One region of the Ancylobacter novellus DSM 506 genome, then DNA from elsewhere that is predicted to be linked to it. Evidence: riboswitches for the same ligand, from Rfam matches in the RefSeq annotation. Region 1 holds a riboswitch; each other region holds the start of a gene.
The links. A riboswitch is a leader RNA that binds a small molecule or an ion and turns the genes downstream of it on or off. The one in region 1 is predicted to bind thiamine pyrophosphate.

Region 1 (4,197 bases):
GCATCGCGCTCTATTCGGATGCGCTGGAAAGCATCGTCAACGTCGGGACCTCCGTCGCCGCCGTGCTGGCGCTGCGCGTGAGTGCCAAGCCGGCCGACGCCGCCCACCCCTATGGCTATGCCAAGGCGGAATATTTCTCCGCCGTCATCGTCGGCGTGCTGATCGTCGTCGCCGCCATCTCGATCTTCCGCGAGGTCTATCTGGGCTGGCAGGACCCGCACCCGCTCGACGCGCCGCTGCGCGGGCTGCTGGTCAACGCCGCCGCCGGCGTGGTCAACGCGATCTGGTGCGTCGTGCTGCTGCGCGAGGGACGGCGCCTGCGCTCGCCGGCACTGACCGCCGACGGGCGTCACCTGATGACCGACGTCGTCTCCTCCGCCGGCGTGCTGGCGGGCGTCGCGGTCGCCGCCATGTCCGGCTGGGCGCGGCTCGACCTCATCCTCGCCGGGCTGGTGGCACTCAACATCCTGTGGTCGGGCTGGTCGGTGCTGAAGGAGAGCGTCGGCGGGCTGCTCGATCAGGCGGTACCGGCCGACACGCTCTCGCGCATCCGCCGCATCATCGCCGCCGAGGCGACCGGCGCCATCGAGGCGCACGACCTGCGCACCCGGCAGGCGGGGCGGACGATCTTCGTCGACTTCCACCTCGTCGTGCCCGGCGACATGCCGGTGAGCGAGGCACACACGATCTGCGACCGCATCGAGGACGCGCTGGAGGCCGAAGTGGCCGACGTGCTCGTCACCATCCACGTCGAGCCGGAAGCCAAGGCCAAGCAGCACGGCGTGCCGGTGCTGTGACGGACGGCCTTCTCCCGTTCACTCCAGACAACCCTCATCCTGAGGTGCCCGGCATCAGCCGGGCCTCGAAGGATGCTCATCCGAGCGCGCCTCAACGACCATCCTTCGAGGCTCGCTGCGCTCGCACCTCAGGATGAGGGTGCGCCAGAGGCGAGCCGGGATCGCGTCCCTCTCTCTTCCTTCAAGCGATCCCGGATCGGCCTGTCGGCCGCCCGGGATGACGTCTCTACAAGCTTGCGTTCACCGCCCCGCGCGGAGCGCCGTGACCAGTTCCACCGTCGGATAGGAATCGGCCGGCATGCCCAGGCGCATCTGCTCGGTGCGGATCGCCTGCCGCGTCGCCGCGCCGACGATACCGTCGACCCGCCCGACATGATGGCCGCGCGCATTGAGCAGGCGCTGCAGCTCCACCACCTGCGCCATGGACAGCACCGGAATGGCCTTGCCCTGCCCGCGGTTGAACGGCCCGGCGCCGGTCACGCGGGTGGCGAGATAGGCGGCCGAGGTGGCGTAGACCAGCGAGTTGTTCCACTCGGTGAAAACATCGAAATTCGGATAAGCGAGGAAGGCCGGGCCGTTGCGGCCCATCGGCAGCAGCAGCGAGGCGGGAAGCTGGTCGGCCGGCAATTGCCCGCCGCCGGCGCGCATCACGCCCATGCGCGCCCACTGCGCGCGCGGCAGCTTGATGGCGAGGTCCGCCTGGTCCCAGGGCAGGTTTTGCGGCACCCGCACTTCCTCCAGCCAGGGCTGGCCGGCCTTCCAGCCGAGCGCGCGGATGTAATTGGCGGCAGAGGCCAGCGCGTCCGGCGCCGAGCGGATCAGATCGACCCGCCCGTCGCCGTCGAAGTCGACGCCGTAGTTGAAATAATGGTCAGGCAGGAACTGGAACTGGCCGAGCTCGCCCGCCCATGGCCCGCGCATGGTCTGCGGGGTGAGGTCGCCGCGGTCGATAATCTTCAGCGCCGCCAGAAGCTGGGTGCGGAAGACGTCGGCGCGCCGGCAGTCCCAGGCCAGCGTCGCCACCGAGCGGATGGTCGACTTGTCGCCCATATTGGCGCCGAAATCGGTCTCCAGCCCCCAGAAAGAGACCAGCACCGCGCCGGGCACGCCGAATTGCTGCTCGATGCGCTGGAATAGCGCCGGATTGCGCTGGATCTGCTGGCGGCCCTGCTGGATGCGATAATTCGCGACCATGCGGTCGGAGAACTGGAAGAAGCTCTGGCCGAACACCTTCTGCCCGCGATCGGTGGCGACGATGTCGGGGGCATAGGCGATGCCGTTCAGCGCCGTCGCCACGGTACGCGGCGAGACGCCCTGCGCCACCGCCTGCTGCTTGAAGCCCGCTATGAACTGGTCGAAGCCGGCACCGTTATTGCCGCAGCTCTGCTGGGCGAGCGCCGCGGCCGGCACGGCGAAAGGCGCGGCGAGCGCCGCCGCAAAAGCGGCCCGCCGGAACAGGGTCTTCAGGCTGCGCATGCATTCCCCCGGATCGTTGAGCGTCGTTCCTCGCGAATCAGCAATCTACAGGAAATGCGGCAGCGTCGGGGTGACGGGCGCGGGCGCGAATTGACTTCGCCGCCGGCTTGGGCCGACAATCGACCCGTTCCAAGGGGAGCCCCGCTAGGGGGCTGAGAGATCGCCGGCCGGAAGGCAACGCGATGACCCTTCGAACCTGATCCGGGTCATGCCGGCGAAGGGATCGGAACCTGATGGCGTCGTCCGTGCCGCAATTGCGCCTCGCGCAGGGTGGCATCGCCATTATCCCCCAACGTCATTGAGCCCGGATCTCCGCAACCAATGGTTCAGGAGATCCACCATGCTGACCAAGAATCCGAAGAACGTCGCCACCGGGCCGATTCCCGGCTCGCGCCGCCTCTATGCCGAATGCCCGGCGCGGGGCTTCCGCGTGCCCTTCCGGGAAATCCTGCTCGCGCCCGGCGCGGGGGAACCCGACCTCGCGGTCTATGACGCCTCCGGCCCCTATACGGACGAGGATGCCGTCATCGACATCGAGGCCGGTCTCGTCCGCCCGCGTGACGCCTGGGTGCGCGCCCGCGGCGACGTCGAGGAATATGACGGCCGTGACGTGAAGCCGGAGGACAACGGCAATGTCGGCGACGACAAGCTCGTCGCGCCCTTCCCGCTCCGCCGCCGCCCGCTGCGGGCGAAGAGCGGCGCGGTCACGCAGATGGCCTATGCGCGGGCCGGCATCGTCACGCCGGAGATGGAATATGTCGCCATCCGCGAGAACGGCCTGCGCGAGCGCATGGGTGAGATCGTCCGCGATGGCGAGGATTTCGGCGCGTCGATCCCCGACGTGGTGACGGCGGAATTCGTGCGCGACGAGGTGGCGCGCGGGCGCGCCGTCATCCCCGCCAACATCAACCATGGCGAATTGGAGCCGATGGCCATCGGCCGCAATTTCCTGGTCAAGATCAACGCCAATATCGGCAATTCGGCCGTCACCTCCTCGGTCGCCGACGAGGTGGACAAGATGGTGTGGGCGATCCGCTGGGGCGCCGATACGGTGATGGACCTCTCGACCGGGCGCAATATCCACAACATCCGCGAATGGATCGTGCGCAACGCGCCGGTGCCGATCGGCACCGTGCCGATCTACCAGGCGCTGGAGAAGGTCGGCGGCGTCGCCGAGGAGCTCTCGTGGGAGATCTTCCGCGATACCCTCGTCGAGCAGGCCGAGCAGGGCGTCGATTATTTCACCATCCATGCCGGCGTGCGCCTGCCCTTCGTGCCGCTGACGGCCAACCGCGTCACCGGCATCGTCTCGCGCGGCGGCTCGATCATGGCCAAGTGGTGCCTCGCCCATCACCGCGAGAGCTTCCTCTACGAGCATTTCGCCGAGATCTGCGAGATCATGCGGGCCTATGACGTCACCTTCTCGCTCGGCGACGGGCTGCGCCCCGGCTCCATCGCCGATGCCAACGACGCGGCGCAGTTCGCCGAGCTGGAGACGCTGGGCGAACTGACGAAGATCGCCTGGGAGAACGACTGCCAGGTGATGATCGAGGGCCCCGGCCATGTGCCGATGCACAAGATCAAGGCCAATATGGACAAGCAGCTCGCGGCCTGCGGCGAGGCGCCGTTCTACACGCTCGGCCCGCTGACCACCGACATCGCGCCGGGCTACGACCACATCACCTCAGCCATCGGCGCGGCGATGATCGGCTGGTTCGGCACGGCGATGCTCTGCTACGTCACGCCCAAGGAGCATCTCGGCCTGCCCAACCGCGACGACGTGAAGACCGGGGTGATCACCTATAAGATCGCTGCCCACGCCGCCGACCTCGCCAAAGGTCATCCGCTGGCGCGGGCCTGGGACGACGCGCTCTCCCGCGCGCGCTTCGAGTTCCGCTGGCAGGACCAGTTCAACCTGGCGCTC
Region 2 (4,197 bases), 900 kb from region 1:
CGCTTCGTCGACCTCGACGGCCCGCTTCTGCTGGCGCGGGACCGCGAGCCCTCGCTGCGCTACGAGGGCAGCGTGGTCTATCCGCCCGAGCCGGCGCTCTGGGGCTGAGCCGTCCGCATCAGCCCGGCGACCACGGCGAGCACGGCGCCGCCGGCGGCGAGCAGCGCCGAGGCGAGGAAGGAAAGCGCGCCGAAAGCCTCCCACAGCGGCCCGGCCGCAAGCGTCGCCGCCGTCATAGCGATGGCGGTCGCCCAGGCGGCCATCGCCTGCACGCTCGCCCCACGCCCGGCCGGCGCATGGCGGGCGACGAGTTCCACCGTGCCGAGATAGGTGCAGCCGAAGGTCGCCGCATGCAGCGGCTGCAAGGCGAGGAGCAGCAGCGGCGGCGGGCCGAGCGCCATGATGCCGAAGCGCACGACGCCGGCGAGGCCGCCGAGCAGCAGCAGCTTCTCCGCCCCGAGCCGCCGCGTCACCCGCGTGCCGGAATGGAACAGCACCACCTCGGCAATCACCCCGAGCGCCCAGAGCAGGCCGATCGTCGTGTCCGACAGCCCTTCCCCGTGCCAGTGGATCGAGGCGAAGGTGTAGAGCACCGCATGCGAGGCCTGGATCAGCGCCGCCGCGCCGATGCCGACCAGCAGGACCGGGGCCAGGCCGACGAGACCCCGGCCGGCCGCCTCCTTCTGCGCCCGCTGAGCCGGCTTCGCTTCGTCGAGCAGCAGTGCGGCTGCGGCAGCACCAACGCTGCCGGCGACGATGAGCCAGATCACCGTGTCGTGCGGCAGGGCGGCAACGAGCGTCCCGCCGAGCAGCAGGCCGGCCAGCAGGTTGCCGCCGATGAAGGACAGCGAGCCCCACAGCCGCACCCGTCCATAGTCGAGCACGCCCTCCGCCCGCCGCGCGACCGCATAGGCGTCGAGCACCGGCAGGCTCGGCTGCCAGAAGCTGGCCGCGAGCCCCAGCCCGACCAGGATCAGCACGGCGTTGGGCGCGAGAGCGATGCCGGCGAAGCACAGCGCCGTCATCAGCGCGTAGAAGACGAGCGTCGCGCGCGGCCGCCCGCTGCGGTCGGCGAGGATGCCGCCGAGCGGCGTGGTGAACAGGCGTACCGACATCGGCAGCGCCAGCGCGAAGGCGATCAGCGCCGGGTCGAAGCCGCGCCCGGCGAGCCAGACCGGAAAGAACGGCATGTAGACGCCGATGCCGAAGAACAGCCCGGCATAGACGGCGGCGATGGCGTGGCGCGGGGCGAGGACGGGCAAAGGAATCTCGCCTTGAGGACTCGCGGATGATCGCGGCCTCGATAGCAGCCGGCAGCCGGCCTTGCGAGCACGGATTGCGCCGGTCCTGTCACCGGTGGCGTTGCCACCATCGCGCCGATGCCACCAATGGTCGCCAAATGCCACCGGTGGCGTCGCAAATGTCACCATTTTCGCCACTGGTGACAGATGGTGGCGTCACCACCAGGCGTGGAAGTGGTGCACCGGGCCGTGGCCGTGGCCGATCTCCAGCTCCTCCGAGCGGGCGAGCGCGCGGGTGAGGTAGTCTTTCGCCGCCTCGACCGCCGGCCGCAGCGCCATCCCCCTGGCGAGGCCGGCGGCGATGGCGGAGGAGAGCGTGCAGCCGGTGCCGTGGGTGTTGCGGGTGACGACGCGCGGCGCACTGAGCTCCAGGAAACCATCCTCGTCGAGCAGCACGTCGATGCTGTCCGGCCCCTCGCCGTGCCCGCCCTTGATCAGCACCGCGCGCGGCCCCAGGACGAGGAGGCGCTCGGCCTGCCGGCGCACCGCCTCGATATCCTGCGCCGACTGCTCGTCCAGCAGCGCCGCCGCCTCGGGCAGGTTCGGGGTGATGAGGAACGCGCGGGGAAGCAGCAGCGAACGCAGCGATTCCACCGCTTCCGGCACCAGCAGCCGGTCGCCGGAGGCCGCGATCATCACCGGATCGAGCACGGCGGTCGCCGGGCCGTGGCTGTCGAGCCCCTTCGCCACGGCCTCGATGGCTTCGGGCCGCGAGAGCATGCCGATCTTCACCGCGTCCACCGCGAGATCGGAGAACACGGCGTCGATCTGCGCGGTGATGAAGGCCGGCGGCACGTCGTGGATGCCGGTGACGCCCAGAGTGTTCTGGGCGGTGAGCGCGGTGATCACGCTGGCGCCGTAGACGCCCAGCGCCGAGAAGGTCTTGAGGTCCGCCTGGATGCCGGCGCCGCCGCCCGAATCCGAGCCCGCGATCGTGACCGCGATAGGTGTGGAACCGCCCATGACTACGCCTCCTCGCCGGCTTCGGATGGAGGCGTCGCCGGCGCGGAGACCCGCCGCGGGCGTGCGCGATCCGTTTCCTCCGCCGGCATGACCCGGATCAGGTTCGTGGGTTGGCTCACCGCCTCTCAGCCCATAAGGGCACCCCAACGCGATCGTTTCCGCGAGATAGGCGAAGCCGCCTGCGCTTGCAAGCGCAACGCGCGAGGCGCGGTCGAAGGGGTTGCGCGCGCCTGCGGCTTCTGATCCTTATCGGCCTCCCGACAAGCAGCCGGAACGCCCGAGATGGTCCCCTTCTTCATGCAGATCAAATGTCACCTCGGCCGCTCCTACGAGGTGGCGAACGCCATCGCCGACGCCGAGATCGCCTCGGAGATCTACTCCACCGCCGGCGAATTCGACCTGCTGGTGAAGTTCTACGTGCCGGATGACGCCGACATCGGCCATTTCGTCAACGAGAAGGTGCAGCTCTTCCCGGGCATCCAGGACACGCGCACCATCATCACCTTCAAGGCCTTCTGAAGTTTCAGAGTCTGACTCGTAAACGCGACCGGGGTGCTTGGAGGCTCGTCATGGCCGGGCTTGGCCCGGCCATCCACGACTTCGGTTCGTCTCGGCGCCCGGCAAGTCGTGGATCCCCGGGCCAAGCCCGGGGATGACGGTCCAAGGGCGGCACCCGCCGCCCCGCAGCGCGACTACGAGGCAGGCTCTCAAGCTTCCGGCGCTCCCGGCGGCGGGGCCGGTATGTCCTCGCGCCGCGCGCCGGGGCGGCGCTCGCGCCAGATCACATACATGCCGGCGCCGATGACCACGCCGGCGCCGACGACTACCAGCACCGGCGGCACCTCGGCGAACAGCACGAAGCCGAGCAGCAGCGACCACAGCATCGCCGAATAGGCGAAGGGCGCGACCACCGAGGCCGGCGCATAGCGGTAGCTCTCGGTAAGCAATATCTGCCCGACACCGCCGAGCAGGCCGATGGTCAGCAGCAGCACCGCGTCCCAGAACCCCGGAATCACCCAGCCCCAGCCCGCCGTGGCGAGGCCCGCCACCGCGCCCAGCGCCTGGAAATAGAACACGATGGCCGGCGTCGTCTCGGTCTCGGTCAGGCGCCGCACCTGGATCATCGCGCCCGCCGTGAAGCCGGCGGCAAACAGCGCCAGGACCGCGCCGAGCACATGGTCGGTGGTGTCGAACTCGCCGGACATGTGCGGCCAGAGCATCAGCACCACGCCGCACAGGCCGACCGACACCGCCGCCCAGCGATAGGTCTGCACATGCTCGCGCAGCACCAGCGCCGCCAGAACCACGGTCAGCAGCGGCGCGGTGAAGCTGATGGCCGTCGCGTCCGCCAGCGGGATCAGCGCCAGGGCGGAGAAGCCGAGACTCATCGAAGTGACGCCGATGGTACCGCGCAGGATATGCCCGAACGGATGGGCGGTACGCACCGCGGCGCTGATCTCGTTGCGCCAGGCCAGCATCGCCAGCAGCGGGAACAGCGCGAAGAACGAGCGCGAGAACACCACTTCGCCGGTCGGAATCCGTTCCGAGACGATACGCACCAGCGCCTGCATGATGGTGAAGAGGAACGTCGCGCCGATCTGCAGCGCGATGCCCTTGAGCGCATTCATGATGGCGCCTTGGAGCACGAGTCTTGACCGGCTCGCAAGCGCAAAACGCTGGTATTTCAGGCTTTTTCAGGGAAAGGGATCGCCCCCGGCGAGCGCGATGCCGCCGAACACCACTACGATGGCGACGACGAGGCAGGCGAGCGCCCACGCGACCGAGCCCGGCGTCGCCGGCACGGGGTCGGCATAGGTGCCGGCCCGCTTGCGGCCGCTGACCATGGCGCGGATCAGATTGTCCCGCCCGAACAGCGAATAGACGAAGTTCACTAGGACATGCAGGCCGAGCAGCGCCAGCAGATACACATAGA
Region 3 (4,197 bases), 2.3 Mb from region 1:
CCCCATTCCTGCCCCTCGCGGTCGTTCGAGCCTCGGCCATGGGTAGCATCGGCGGGCGGGAGCCGGAAGCACGCAACGGTCATTCCGGGCGATCGGAACGCCCTATCCGTTGGGGAAGCCAAGTGGAGGGCGCCTGAGCGCCCTCCAACGACATCAGCCGAGGCCGAGCGCGCGCCGCGTCGCCCGCTCGACTGGCGAGAAATCGCCGCTCTCCCGGTCGATCCGCAACTCCGCCGCCGGCAGCAGCGGCGGCTGCGCGAGAAAGCGCGGCCGCATGCCCCGATGTGGTTGTGCCGCGTGGACGAGGAAGGGATGGCACAGATAGACCGTGCCCGCCGCACCGGTGGCGAGGACCTCGCCATGGCCGGGCGCATCCTCGAAGCCGCTCGCCGCCAGCTCGCCGAGCGTCAGCCCGTCCTCGCCATGCGGTGCGAGCCGGCGGGCGATGTCGAGATGCGAACCGGGGCGCAGGCGCGTCGGCGCATCCGCCTCGCCGACGTCGGAGAGCAGGAACAGCATGAGCAGTGCCCGTCCCTTCGAGTGGACATTGGCGCGCCACTGCATGAAGTCCGGCGCCTCGGTGCCGAAGCTCACATCGATGTGCCAGCCGTCGTCGCCCGGATCGTCGGGCGAGGGGAAGCGGATCGGGAAGGTGCCGAGGCCGCCGCATGGCAGCCAGCGGCCCGGCCCGACCAGGGCATCGAAGGCCGCGTGCAGTGTCGGGGTGTTCACCGCCGCGCGGAAGGGCGGCAGTGCGAGGTGGCCGATGCGGATGACCGGCTGCGTCCAGCTCGTGGGGTCGTTCGGGTCGCAGCCGGTGGCACGCCAGAGGATGGCGCGGCAATCGGCAGCCAATTCCGTCGGGAAGGCGTGGTCGATGCGGACGAGGCCGTCCGCGATGAAGCGTTCGATATCCGCCGCGCCGAGGCGGGGACAAGAGAAGTCGTTCGGCATGAGATCACCTGATGAGTGCCGGCGCAGCGCGCGCGGCAGGCGGCATTCGCGGCGCGCAGGACGCGCCGATCCGGTTCTCGGTGCGCGGAGAAGCGGGATCAGCCGAGCTGGAAGACGGCGCGAATGTTGCGGATCATCATCATGGCGGGTGCAACCTAGCTCCCGATTGCCGCTGGGGCAACCGGGAGAAACAGAGGTCGGCTCACGGCAGCGCCGGCGCGTAGGTCGCCACCGGCTCGACCTTGTCGATCAGCCCATGGCTCTTCATGAACTCGCCGAAGCGGGCATAACGGCCAGCGTCCAGCGCCGCCGGCGCATGGGCGAAGCGGCGCAGCGTGTCGGTCCAGGCGGTACGGTTGAGTTCGTCGTCGAGCTTGGGGTTGGCCTTCACGAACACGCCCCACGCCTCGTCCGGGTGGTTGAGCACATAGATGGTCGCGTCCTCGACCGCGGCGAGGAAGCGCTTGAGCCGCGGATCGGCGAGCTTGTCCTTGTGGGCGACATAGATCAGTTCGTCGAACACCGGCACGCCGTGCTCCTCGGGGAAGAAGGCGCGGCCCTCCTTGCCCTCAAGCTTGATCTGGGTGAGCTCGAAATTGCGGTAGGCGCCGATCACGGCGTCGACCTTGCCGGCGGCGAGCGCCGGGGAGAGGGCGAAGTTGACGTTGATCATGGTGACGTCGGTCGGCTTCAGCCCGGCGCTCGCCAGCATGGTGCCGAGCAGCGCGTCCTCCAGCCCCGCCACCGAATAGCCGACCGTCTTGCCCTTGAGGTCGGCGATGGACTTGATCGGGCCGTCCTTCAGCACCACGAGCGCCGTGAGGGGTGTCGAGACGAGCGTGCCGAAGCGCACCAGCGGCAGGCCTTCCTTCACCGAGAGGTAGAGGCTGGGCTGGTAGCTCACCGCGACGTCCGCCTGTCCGGCGGCGACGAGGCGCGGCGGGGCGGAGGGATCGGCCGGGGCGACGAGCTCGACGTCGAGGTCGTGCGCCTGGAAGAAGCCCTTCTCCTTGGCGACGATCAGCGGCGCGTGGTCGGGGTTGATGTACCAGTCGAGCAGTACGGTGAGCTTGTCGGCGGCACTTGCGGGGGCGAGCGACAAGGCGAGGGCCACGGCGCAACCCGCAGCGGTCTGGGCGATGGTCTTGAACATGGATCTCCTCCCATTCGGAGATCCGGCGCATGAGCTTTCGGGGGAATCCGCTCGGGCGCGATGCGACCCGGCCGTCGTTCCGTCCCTTCGCCGGCATGACCCGGATCAGGTTCAAAGGGTCTGGCGGATGCCATCTCAGCCCCTGGACCTTGCGGTCGGCGGGACACCCCTCGGATGCGCGGCACGCTAGCATCGCTGACATGCCAGGGCAATTGCCGGCTAAGGGGAGGGCTACTCCCCCAGCCACCCGTCCAGATACACCGTCCGCTCGACCCCGGCGAACGTGCCGAGGCGGGCGAGTTCAGTGTCGAGGGCGGCGAGGCGGGCCTTGGAGGCGCGCACGCCCTTCTCCAGCCAGAGCCGGCGCACGTCGAGCGTGCCGGCCTTGCGGTCGGCCTTCATGTCGATGCGCCCGACCAGCCGGTCACCCTCCAGCAGCGGGAAGACGTAATAGCCCCAGACCCGCTTTTCCGCGGGGACGAACACCTCGATGCGGTAGTTGAAGCCGAACAGGCGCTCCGTGCGGTTGCGATCGCGCAGCAGCGGGTCGAAAGGGTTGAGCACCCGCAGACGCGGCGGCGGCGCGGGCAGGGCGGCGAAGGCGTCGCCGCTGCCTTTGAACGCATGCGAGGCGCGCGGGCGTGTGCCGTCGGCCGGGGCGATCAGCACGGGTTCAAGCCGCCTGGCATTCGCTGCCACCCAGGCACGCGCTTCATCCGGGGTGAGCAGGCCCCAGAAGGCGGCGATCTCGCCATGGGTGGCGAAGCCGAGCCGCTCCAGCGCCGAGGTGCAGGCCCAGTCGACGAACTCCTCGCGCGAGACCTCGCCGGCATAATAGCGTGCGGGGATGACCCGCTCGGCGAGGTCGTAGACCTTCTGGAAGCCCTCGCGGCCGGCGATGGCGAAATTGCCGGTGCGCCAGTGATATTCGAGCGCGGTCTTCTCCGGGTGCCAGTTCCACCATCCGCCGGGCGGGCGCTTTTCCGCTTCGAAGTCGCGCGCCATCAGGCGGCCTTCGGTCTTCACCCGCTCGAATACGTGGTCGATGTAGGTCTCGAAGCCGTTCTCGTGCCATTGACGCCAGCGCGCGGCGAGCGTCTCGCGGGAGCGGGCGAAGCGGTGCTTCCAATAGGGGAAGAAGGCGCTGGGAATGATGGACGCGTCATGCGTCCAATGCTCGAAAAGCTCTCCGTCCTTCTCGATCAGGCGGGAAAGCTGCTCGCGTCTGTAGTTCGGGTTGCGGGCGAACAGGATGTGGTGGTGCGCGCGCTCGACCGTCGCGATGCTGTCGACCTGCACGAAGCCGAGGTCGGTGATGAGCTCCAGCAGCCCCGCCTTGGTGAGCGGGCCGCGGGGACGGCTCAGGCCCTGCTTGGCGAGGAAGATGCGGCGGGCGTCGACGTTGGAGAGGTGCAGGCTCACGCGTTGCCGATCCAGTTCAGGTTCACCGCGACGGTTCGGCCCGTCGCCTTGGCGGCGTACATCAGCGCATCGGCCCCGCGCATCAGCGCATCGGCGTCGATCGCCTCGCGGGTGATGACGACACCCATGGCGGCGCCGATGGCGAGCCGCTGTCCGTCCGTGTCCATCACCGCGCAGAGCGCCTCGGCCAGGATCTGCATGTCCTCGATGCAGGGTGCGCTCTCTTGCGCGAAGGTGGAGAGCAGCACGAACTCGTCGCCGCCAATCCGTGCCATGAAGTGCTGCGGATCGGCATGGGAGCGCAGCCGGTCGGCGATTTGGCGCAGGACGCGGTCGCCGGTGGCGTGGCCGTGGCCGTCATTGATCGACTTGAAGCCGTTGAGGTCGATATAGGCGAGGCAGATGCCCTCGCCGGGCGGTCGCTGCTCCAGCAACGTGCTCAGCCGGTGGTCGAAGGCGGCGCGGTTCGGCAGGCCCGTGAGCACATCGGTATAGGCGGCTTCGAGCAGGCTCCGCTCGAATGCCTTCCGCTGGGAGTTGTCGATGATGATCTCGATGTCGAACCGCTCGCCATCGATGGTGCGGCGCTGCGTCGAGATGAGCGTCGGCACGATGCGGCCGGAGGAATGCCGCAGGTCGACCTCCTCGAGTTCGTACAGGCCCACCGT
Region 4 (4,197 bases), 380 kb from region 1:
GCACGCCCTGCGCGCGATCGATGGTGAGCCCGCCTATGCCGACCAGCGGCAGGTCGCCGACGCGCTTCTTCCACTTGGCGACGCGCTCCAGCCCCTGCGGCGCCCAGCGCATCTTCTTCAATATGGTCGGGTAGACCGGGCCGAGCGCCACATAGTCCGGCCGTGCCAGCAGCGCGACTTCCAGCTCCGCCTCGTCATGGGTGCTGATGCCGAGCTTGAGCCCGGCGCTGCGGATCGCCGTCAGGTCAGCGGCGGCGAGGTCCTCCTGGCCGAGATGGACGAAGTCGCAGCCTTCCTCGATGGCGAGCCGCCAATGGTCGTTGACGACGAGCTGCGCGCCGTAGCGCTCGCACACCGCGCGCGCCTCGGCGATCTCGCGGCGCAGCTCCGCCTCCTCCTTGTCCTTGGCGCGCAGCTGCACCAGCTTCACGCCCTGCGGCAGCAGCCGCGGCAGCCAGGAGGCGCGGTCGACGATGAGGTAGAACGGGTCGAGTTTCATGATCCCACTCACTGGCCCAATACCGCGCGGCCCATGACGGGCGTCGAGGGCGCGGCCATGTCGCGCACTTCCATCGGGTCGGCAAGCACCGCCTCGCGCCCCGCCTCGATGGCGCGGGCAAAGGCGCGCGCCATGCGCACCGGGTCGCCGGCCTTGGCGACGGCGGTGTTCAGGAGCACGGCATCATAGCCCATCTCCATCGCCGCCGCCGCATGCGAGGGCACGCCGACGCCGGCGTCGACCACCAGCGGCAGGCCGGGGAAATGCGCCCGCAGCGAGCGCAGGCCGTAGGGGTTGTTGAGGCCGCGGCCGGAACCGATCGGCGCGCCCCAGGGCATCAGCACCTCGCAGCCGGCGCCGATTAGCTTCTCCGCCACCACGAGGTCTTCGGTGGTGTAAGGGAAGACCTCGAAGCCGTCGCGGGAGAGGATGCGTGCCGCCTCGACCAGGCCGAACACGTCGGGTTGCAGCGTGTCGTCCTCGCCGATCACCTCCAGCTTCACCCAGGGCGTGCCGAAGAGCTCGCGCGCCATCTCGGCGGTGGTGACGGCTTCCTTCACGGTCTTGCAGCCGGCGGTGTTGGGCAGCACCTTCACGCCGAGGTCGCGGATGAGCTGCCAGAAGCTCTGACCCGCCTTCGCAGCCCCGGATTCGCGGCGCAGCGAGACGGTGACGATCTCCGCCCCCGAGGCGCGGATCGCCTCGGACAGGATCGCCGGCGAGGGGTACTGCGCCGTGCCGAGCAGCAGGCGCGAATTCACCTTGGTGCCGTAGAACTCGACCGGATCGGCGAGCGTGCCGGGCGCCTGCGTCATCGCATCCATCTCATCAGCCTCCGTCTCAGCCACCTTGCATCGGGGCGAGGATCTCGACCCGGTCGCCATCGGTTATGGCCGTCGCCTCGCGCTTGACCGCGCGCACCATCGCCCCGTTCAGCGCCGTGGCGACCTTGGCGCCCTTGAGCCCGAGCTCGCTCAGAAGGTCCGCGAGGGTGCCGGCGCGGGTATCGGCCGGCTCACCATTGACGATGATCTTCATCCATCACCTCCGGGAAATACGCCCCGTCGAACGCCACTTCCGCCGCGCGGCGCGCCAAGGCGGGCGCGGCGAGGAAACCGTGGCGGTAGAGCCCGTTCACATAGATCGTGTTGCCGCGCTTGCGCAGCCGCGGCAGGTTGTCGGGGAAGGCCGGGCGCACATCGGCGCCGATCTCGACGATCTCCGCCTCGCCGAAGGCCGGATGCAGCGCATAGGTGGCCGAGAGCAGCTCCAGCATGGAGCGGCCCGTCACCCGGCCGCGCTCGTCATTCTCGATCGAGGTGGCGCCGATCATGAAATGCCCGTCGCCGCGCGGCACGATGTAGACGGGGATGCGCGGGTGCAGCATGCGCACCGGGCGCTTCAGCGCGATCTCGGTGGAATAGAGCACCAGCATCTCGCCCTTCACGCCGCGCAGGTCGGCGAGCTGGTCGCGGGCGGCGAGGCCGCGGCAGTCGACCGTCAGGTCGATCTCCTCGTCGCTCTCGAAGCCGTCGGCCTCGTAGCGGATGGCGACGTTATGTTCGCCGACCAGCTTCGCGGTCAGCGCGGCGAGCGCCTTGCGCGGCTCCAGATGCGCCTCGGTGGGGAAGAACAGCCCCTGCTCGAAGCGGCCCTCAAGGTCCGGCTCAAGGCTCGCAATGCCGGCGCCGTCGAGCCACTCATAGCCTTCGGTGCGGCGGGAGAAGCGCTTCAGCTCCGGCAGGTCGCGGGCCGGCGCCAGCACCAGCGAGCCCTCGCGCGGCACGTCGGGCACCGCCTCGCGCCAGTAGTCGAGGGATTCGAAGCCCAATTCGGCGATGATCGGCTCGGCGCTCTCGCGCTCGCACCAGGGCGCCAGCATGCCGCCGGCGAACCAGGAGCAGCCCTGGCCGGAGCCGGCCTTGCGCTCGACGATGGTCACCTGCGCGCCCCTCTTGGCGAAGGCATGGGCGCAGGTCAGCCCGGCGACGCCGGCGCCGACGATTTTTACACGCATGGCGTTATCGGCGCGGCGGGCGCCTTCGGTCGATTGAGTGTGCGGGGACGTCATCATTCCTCCCTCCGCCAGTCTCAACTGGATCAGGTTCGAAGGGTCGCCATGCCGCTTGCGCGCCGATGGCCTCTCAGCCTCCTGACGAGGCTCCCCCGGACTGACTTGATATAGTCACGAAGCCGGAGAATGTCACGCTGGCGTCGACAATATTCCGGGTCCGGACTTTGCCGGATGGAGCCTTGAGCTAGATGAGCCTGGCTACAACACGCCCTCATCCTGAGGTGCTCGCGCAGCGAGCCTCGAAGGATGGTCAGTGAAGCGCACCCGGACGAGCATCCTTCGAGGCTCGCCTTTGGCTCGCACCTCAGGATGAGGGCCATCGAGAAGAAGCGCCTTGAAGAACGCCGCCCCCCTCACCCCAGCCGCGACAGCGGGACGACGTTGTCCGGCGGCGGGCGGGTCGCCGAGATGACGGCGCGGCGCAGCGTCTCGCGGCTGAACGGCTTGCCGAGCCGCAGCGTGCCGGCCTTGGCCTCGGGCGGCAGCTCGGCATAGCCGGTGCCGAGGATGACCGGCAGGTCCGGCCAGCGCGCGGCGATCAGCGCGGCAAGCTGCACGCCGGTCATGCCGGGCATGGCCTGGTCGGTCAGCACCACGTCGAAGGCGACGCCGGTCTCCAGGATGCGCAGCGCCTCCTGCCCGGACGCAGCCTCGGTGACGAGGCAGTCGAGGTCCTCCAGCATCGCGCCCGTCGCCGAGAGCACCAGCGGGTCGTCGTCGACGACGAGGACGCGCAGCGCCCCGCCCTCCCCGGGCGGCACGAACAGGTCCTCCTCCGGCACGGCGGGAGACGGCCCGGCATTGCGCGCCTCTTCGGCGATGGGCAGGTAGATCGTCGCCGTCGTGCCGCGCCCCGGCCGGCTCGCCAACATCAGCCCGCCATCCGACTGGGCGGCGAGGCCGTGCACCATGGCGAGGCCGAGGCCGGTGCCCTTGCCGACGCCCTTGGTGGTGAAGAACGGCTCGGTAGCGCGCGCCAGCGTCTCCGCATCCATGCCGCTGCCGCTGTCGGTCACCGACAGGCAGAAATAGCGGCCCGCACGCAGCGGCGGGCGGTCGGCCTCGTCGGCCGGCGCGTCGACCGTCTCCTCGCGGGCGGCGATGGTGATGGTGCCGCCCTCCGGCATGGCGTCGCGGGCGTTGACGGCGAGGTTGAGCAGAGCGAGTTCGAGCTGGTTGGCGTCGACCCGCGCGCGCGGCAGGCCGAGCGGGAAATGCGTCTCGATGCGCACGCTCGGGCCGATGGAGCGGCGCAGCAGTTCCGCCATGCCGAGCACGAGGTCGGGCACGTCCACCGGCTCGGGCTTGAGGTCCTGGCGGCGGGCGAAGGCCAGCATGCGCTGGGTGAGCGCCGCGCCACGCTGCGCCGCCTGGATGGCGTTGCCGAGCAGCGCCTGCAGGCGCGGGTCGCTCGGCGCGCGCTTGGCGGCGAGTTCCAGATTGCCGAGCACCACGGCGAGCAGGTTGTTGAAGTCGTGGGCAATGCCGCCGGTGAGCTGGCCGACCGCCTCCAGCTTCTGCGCCTGGCGCAGCGCCTCCTCGGCGGTGCGGCGCTCGGTGACGTCGATCAGCCCGCACAGCGTCTTGACCAGCTTCCCCTGCGAGTCCCGCTCGGCGACGGCGG

Region 2: linked by a shared signal. The riboswitch ahead of thiD (bifunctional hydroxymethylpyrimidine kinase/phosphomethylpyrimidine kinase) and the one ahead of thiC (phosphomethylpyrimidine synthase ThiC) in region 1 are both predicted to bind thiamine pyrophosphate.
Region 3: linked by a shared signal. The riboswitch ahead of SNOV_RS03190 (ABC transporter substrate-binding protein) and the one ahead of thiC (phosphomethylpyrimidine synthase ThiC) in region 1 are both predicted to bind thiamine pyrophosphate.
Region 4: linked by a shared signal. The riboswitch ahead of SNOV_RS12995 (FAD-dependent oxidoreductase) and the one ahead of thiC (phosphomethylpyrimidine synthase ThiC) in region 1 are both predicted to bind thiamine pyrophosphate.

Annotation. Positions count from the first base shown of each region.
Region 1 covers NC_014217.1:3,099,548-3,103,744, forward strand. Annotated here, with positions in the region: gene SNOV_RS14735 (cation diffusion facilitator family transporter) at 1-797, shown strand, start outside; gene SNOV_RS14740 (lytic murein transglycosylase) at 1,038-2,273, opposite strand; TPP riboswitch at 2,396-2,513, shown strand; gene thiC (phosphomethylpyrimidine synthase ThiC) at 2,614-4,197, shown strand, end outside.
Region 2 covers NC_014217.1:2,202,166-2,206,362, forward strand. Annotated here, with positions in the region: gene dgcA (N-acetyl-D-Glu racemase DgcA) at 1-108, shown strand, start outside; gene SNOV_RS10500 (MFS transporter) at 78-1,262, opposite strand; gene thiD (bifunctional hydroxymethylpyrimidine kinase/phosphomethylpyrimidine kinase) at 1,458-2,264, opposite strand; TPP riboswitch at 2,322-2,420, opposite strand; gene SNOV_RS10510 (Lrp/AsnC ligand binding domain-containing protein) at 2,547-2,783, shown strand; gene SNOV_RS10515 (DMT family transporter) at 2,972-3,892, opposite strand; gene SNOV_RS10520 (cytochrome b/b6 domain-containing protein) at 3,959-4,197, opposite strand, start outside.
Region 3 covers NC_014217.1:670,881-675,077, forward strand. Annotated here, with positions in the region: gene SNOV_RS03185 (phytanoyl-CoA dioxygenase family protein) at 154-954, opposite strand; gene SNOV_RS03190 (ABC transporter substrate-binding protein) at 1,157-2,107, opposite strand; TPP riboswitch at 2,173-2,288, opposite strand; gene SNOV_RS03195 (winged helix-turn-helix domain-containing protein) at 2,339-3,529, opposite strand; gene SNOV_RS03200 (sensor domain-containing diguanylate cyclase) at 3,526-4,197, opposite strand, start outside.
Region 4 covers NC_014217.1:2,722,322-2,726,518, forward strand. Annotated here, with positions in the region: gene SNOV_RS12980 (thiamine phosphate synthase) at 1-499, opposite strand, end outside; gene SNOV_RS12985 (thiazole synthase) at 508-1,323, opposite strand; gene thiS (sulfur carrier protein ThiS) at 1,340-1,537, opposite strand; gene SNOV_RS12995 (FAD-dependent oxidoreductase) at 1,515-2,570, opposite strand; TPP riboswitch at 2,560-2,677, opposite strand; gene SNOV_RS13000 (MHYT domain-containing protein) at 2,927-4,197, opposite strand, start outside.